2 regions of the Streptosporangium sp. NPDC049644 genome follow, and region 1 is predicted to be linked to the other one. Evidence: riboswitches for the same ligand, from Rfam matches in the RefSeq annotation. Region 1 holds a riboswitch; the other holds the start of a gene.
The links. A riboswitch is a leader RNA that binds a small molecule or an ion and turns the genes downstream of it on or off. The one in region 1 is predicted to bind glycine.
Positions count from the first base shown of each region.

Region 1 (2,446 bases):
GACTTCGGTCGCGCGGGGTAGGAATTTCGGTGCATTTACGCTTCACGACGCGCCGGGTGGGGTCGTTGACTGGACTTGGCCCCAGTCCTACGGTGCAAGTGAAACCTGCGGTCGTGCGTAAACCCCCAGATCAGGCCGTGGGATGAGAGAAAGCCGGAGGTCCGCGTGGCGGTCAGCAGCGGCGAGGGTAGAAACGCCGACCAGGATGACCCGGAACGGCGCCAGTCGGCACGTCAGCGCGCGGGTGAAGAGGGTCTGCTGTTCGACGGGGAACCGGTGAAAGTGCCCGCCGACATCGGCTACAGGGGGCCGACGGCCTGTTCGGCGGCAGGAATCACCTACCGGCAACTCGACTACTGGGCGCGGACCGGCCTGGTCGAGCCCACCGTGAGAGCCGCCCACGGCTCCGGCTCCCAGCGGTTGTACGGCTTCCGTGACATTCTGGTCCTCAAGGTTGTCAAGCGCCTCCTCGACACCGGCGTCTCCCTCCAGCAGATCCGCATCGCCGTGCAGCACCTGCGGGAGCGGGGCGTCAACGACCTGGCCCAGATCACTCTGATGAGCGACGGGGTGAGCGTCTACGAGTGCACCTCGCCCGACGAGGTCATCGACCTGCTCCAGGGGGGCCAAGGAGTCTTCGGTATCGCGCTGGGACGGGTGTGGCAGGAGGTGGAGGGCTCCCTCGCGGATCTTCCCGGCGAACGCGCGGAATCGGGCGGGGGCCCTTTAGGCGATCATCAGGCCGATGAGTTGGCCCGTCGCCGCCGAGCGCGACGAACCGGGTAAACTCGGACTTGCCGCTGACCCTGTGCGGGAGAGACCCCGACCGCGATCGGGGCGCCGAAGGAGCAACCTCCCCGGAATCTCTCAGGCACCCTGTACCGCACGGACGAGGCAACTCTGGAAAGCAGGCGCGCCCGCCAGGCGCGTCTCACCGACGGTGCAAGCCTCCCGGCAAGGGCAGGTGAAGCTCTCAGGTAGCGACCACGTCGTGATGACAGTCGTGATGACAGAGGGGGAGAGCCGGCATACGCCCGCGCCCAGCACCGGTCTCCACCCCGCCCGAGAGGCTTCTCATGACCGATCTGTCATCGCTCAGCGAACTCGCTCCCCCGCCGTTCGCGACCCGTCACATCGGGCCCGACGACGCCGACCAGACCCGCATGCTGGAGGCGGTCGGATTCGCCTCCGTCGCCGACCTGGTCGCGGTGGCCGTGCCCGAGGCGATCCGCTCCTTCGCCCGGCTGGGTCTGCCCCCGGCGGCAGGAGAGTCCGAGACCCTCGCCGAGCTACGGGTCCTCGCCGGGCGCAACACGCTGCTCACCTCGATGATCGGCCTGGGCTACCACGACACGATCACCCCGGGCGTCATCCGCCGCAACCTTTTGGAGAATCCGGGCTGGTACACCGCCTACACGCCCTACCAGCCGGAGATCTCCCAGGGCCGGCTGGAGGCCCTGATCAACTTCCAGACCGTCGTCTCCGACCTGACCGCCCTCGACGTCGCGGGGGCCTCCCTGCTGGACGAGGCCACCGCCGCGGCCGAGGCGATGACCCTGGCCCGCCGCGCGGGCCGCACCCCGTCGAAGGTGTTCGTGGTCGACGCTGACGCGCTGCCGCAGACCAAGGCGGTGTTGCGCACCCGTGCCGAGCCGCTCGGCATCGAGCTGGTCGAGAGCGACCTCACCGGGGAGCTTCCCGACTGCTTCGGCGTGCTCGTGCAGTACCCCGGCGCCAGCGGCAGGATCCGCGACTTCCGAGCCGTCGCCGACGCCGCCCACGCGCGCGGTGCCCAGGTGGTCGCCGCCGCGGACCTGCTCGCCCTCACCCTCCTGGCCGCGCCGGGCGAGCTCGGCGCAGACATCGCGATCGGCTCCTCGCAGCGCTTCGGTGTCCCCCTCGGCTTCGGCGGTCCGCACGCCGCCTACATGGCGGTCCGTGACGGCCTCCAGCGCCAGCTGCCCGGCCGCCTGGTCGGCGTCTCCCAGGACGTCGAGGGACGTCCCGCCTACCGGCTCGCGCTCCAGACCCGCGAGCAGCACATCCGCCGGGAGAAGGCCACCAGCAACATCTGCACCGCGCAGGTGCTGCTCGCCGTGATCGCCGGCATGTACGCCGTCTACCACGGCCCCGAGGGCCTGCGCAGGATCGGCCGCCGCGTCCACCGGCACGCCGTCGTGCTCGCCGAGGGGCTGCGCCAGGGCGGCGTCGAGGTGGTCCACGACACCTTCTTCGACACCGTGCTCGCCCGGGTGCCCGGGCGAGCCGCCGAAGTCGTCGCCGCGGCCCGGGAGAACGGCGTCAACCTGCGCCTGGTCGACGCCGACCACGTGGGCGTCACCTGCGACGAGAGGACCGAGGTACTCCATCTGGAGCAGGTCCTGGCCGCCTTCGAGGTCAGCGGCACCGTGCTGGCCGACCTGGACGCCGCCGCGCACGACGCGCT
Region 1 is NZ_JBFAOJ010000092.1:5,464-7,909, reverse strand. It holds gene AB0J58_RS35260 (bifunctional nuclease family protein) at 1-21, shown strand, start outside; gene AB0J58_RS35255 (MerR family transcriptional regulator) at 166-786, shown strand; glycine riboswitch at 802-894, shown strand; gene gcvP (aminomethyl-transferring glycine dehydrogenase) at 1,077-2,446, shown strand, end outside.

Region 2 (2,446 bases), on a different contig from region 1:
ACGGCGTCACCGGTGGCGATCGACGCGCCGACCTCGGGTACCTGCACGTAGACCACGTCACCGAGCGCCTCGGCGGCGTAGGCGGTGATGCCCACGGTGAGGGTCAGGCCGTCGTCGACGCCGCCGATCCACTCGTGTTCCTTGGTGTAGTGCAGGTCCTCGGGAATGCTGCTCATTTTTTCCTCCTGTAGAAAGGCAGTTCGACGACCTCGACCGGCTCGCGGCTGCCCCGGATGTCGACGGCCAGTCCCGACGACAGGCCGCTGTCCACGTAGGCCATGGCGATGGGCCTGCCCAGTGTCTGGGAGGGCGCCCCGCTGGTGACCTCCCCGGCGACCGTGCCGTCGTCGGCGACCACCACCGGATACCCGTGCCGGGGCACCCTGCGGCCGCCTCCGACCAGGCCGACCAGACGACGGGCCGGCGGGACGTCCCTGAGCGGTTCGAGGGCGGCCCGGCCGACGAAGTCGCCCGGCTTGTCAAACCTCACCACACGGCCGAGCCCGGCGTCGAACGGAGTGCGGTCCGCGGAGAGTTCGTTGCCGTAGAGCGGCATGCCGGCCTCCAGGCGGAGGGTGTCGCGCGCGGACAGGCCGGCGGGGACCAGCCCGTGCGGTGCGCCCGCCTCGGTGAGGGCGGCCCAGAGGGGTTCCGCCGCCGAGGCCGCGACGAACAGCTCGAAGCCGTCCTCGCCGGTGTATCCGGTGCGGGCGACGAGGGCCTCGTGGCCGGCCACCACGGCGGGCAGGCCCGCGTAGTACCCGAGCCCGTCCAGGTCGGCGTCGGTGAGAGTGCTCAGGATCTCCACCGAGCGCGGCCCCTGGATCGCGACCAGCGCGTACTCCTCGGAGCGGTCCCGCACCGCGGCGTCGAAGTCCTTGGCGCGCTCGGTCAGCTCGGCGGCCACCCGGGGGTAGTTGGAGGCGTTGGCGACGACCATGAACTCCTCGGGGGCCAGCCGGTAGACGATCAGGTCGTCCAGCACGCCGCCGCCGGCGTCGACGATCATCGTGTAGCGGGCGCGGCCGGGTGCCAGCGCGGAGAGGTGGCCGACCAGCGCGTAGTCGAGGGCCTCGGCGGCCTGCGGGCCGGTCACGAAGATCTCCCCCATGTGGGAGAGGTCGAACAGGCCGGCCGCCTGGCGGACCGCGTTGTGCTCGGCGGACTCGCTGCCGTAGCGGAGCGGCATCAGCCAGCCCGCGAAGTCGGTCAGCGTCGCGCCGAGGGACTCGTGCACGCCGCGCAGCGGCGTAGGTCGGGACATGTTCGCACCTCAGACAAGGGACAGATGAGATCATCCTCCCCCTCTGTCATTGGTGCCTGAGAGTTTCATCCGGGTTTTGCCGGACTTTCACCTTCGGCGAGGTCGTGGGACCTGCTTTCCAGAGGCACCTACCCGCACGGTCCTTTGCCTTGAGAGGTTCGCGGGGAGGGCTTGCTCCTTCAGGGGTCCTGGCCTGGATGTCAGGACACTCTCCCGCGCGGGGTTCATCGGTGTCGCGGCCAGCCTAACCGCCCGCACCGGCCGAGCGAAATCCCCTCGGGCCCGCCGGCCGGGATCAGGCCCCCTCGCCCAGTGCCCGGAGACCATCGTCCTCGGGCCTTACGGTGTGCACGTCCGCGCCGGTGGTGGCCATCGCCGCCAGGCGATCCTCGGCGCCGTCGACGATCTGCAGGTCGGCTCTGGTGTGCGCGATGGCCGCGTCGATGAGCAGGGACACCAGGGGGTCGTCCTGTTCGCGGCGCAGGCGGGTCAGCGCCGCCAGGTCCGAGAGGTAGGCCTGGCGCTGCGCGGACACGAACGAGCCGAGCGCGTCCGTGCCCAGCCGGGTGGCCGCGAGCAGCTTGAGGAACAGTTCGTCCCGGAACCCCGAAGAGCGGACCCAGGGAGCGCCCGCCCACTCCCGCAGCTCACCGGCGCCGCTCTCGGTCAGCCGGTACAGCGTCTTGTCCGGGCGGTCGCTCTGGGTCACGTGGCTGCGGGTCACGTGGCCGTCCCTGACCAGCCGGTCCAGGATCTGGTACAGGTGCCCGATGTTGAGGCCGCCCCACTGGGGGCCGACCGCCGTCTCGAACCGGGCCTTGAGTTCGTAGCCGTGGCTGGGCCCGTCGGCCAGCAGGGTGAGCACGGCATGGCTAAGTGGCATGATTCCTACATTGTCACAAGACAGGAACTTCACGGACCCTCGTACATTGTGACAATGTATCGGTCATGAGCGTTGAAGTCAGCTTGCGAGGCGTCAGCCGTGTACACGGCTCCACCAGGGCACTCGACGAGGTCGGCCTGGAGGTCGAGGCCGGTCAGGCGGTCGCGTTCACCGGGCCCTCGGGAGCGGGCAAGTCCACGCTCCTCCATCTCGTCGGTGCGATGGATCTCCCCGACGGGGGTGAGATCCACGTCGGAGGGAGGCGCGTCGACGATCTCGGGCGCCGGGGTCTCGACCGG
Region 2 is NZ_JBFAOJ010000004.1:161,750-164,195, reverse strand. It holds gene gcvH (glycine cleavage system protein GcvH) at 1-176, opposite strand, end outside; gene gcvT (glycine cleavage system aminomethyltransferase GcvT) at 173-1,264, opposite strand; glycine riboswitch at 1,305-1,389, opposite strand; glycine riboswitch at 1,392-1,490, opposite strand; gene AB0J58_RS03705 (PadR family transcriptional regulator) at 1,560-2,147, opposite strand; gene AB0J58_RS03700 (ABC transporter ATP-binding protein) at 2,213-2,446, shown strand, end outside.
Region 2: it holds a riboswitch for glycine, as region 1 does, so the genes downstream of both, gcvT (glycine cleavage system aminomethyltransferase GcvT) here and gcvP (aminomethyl-transferring glycine dehydrogenase) in region 1, are expected to answer to the same signal.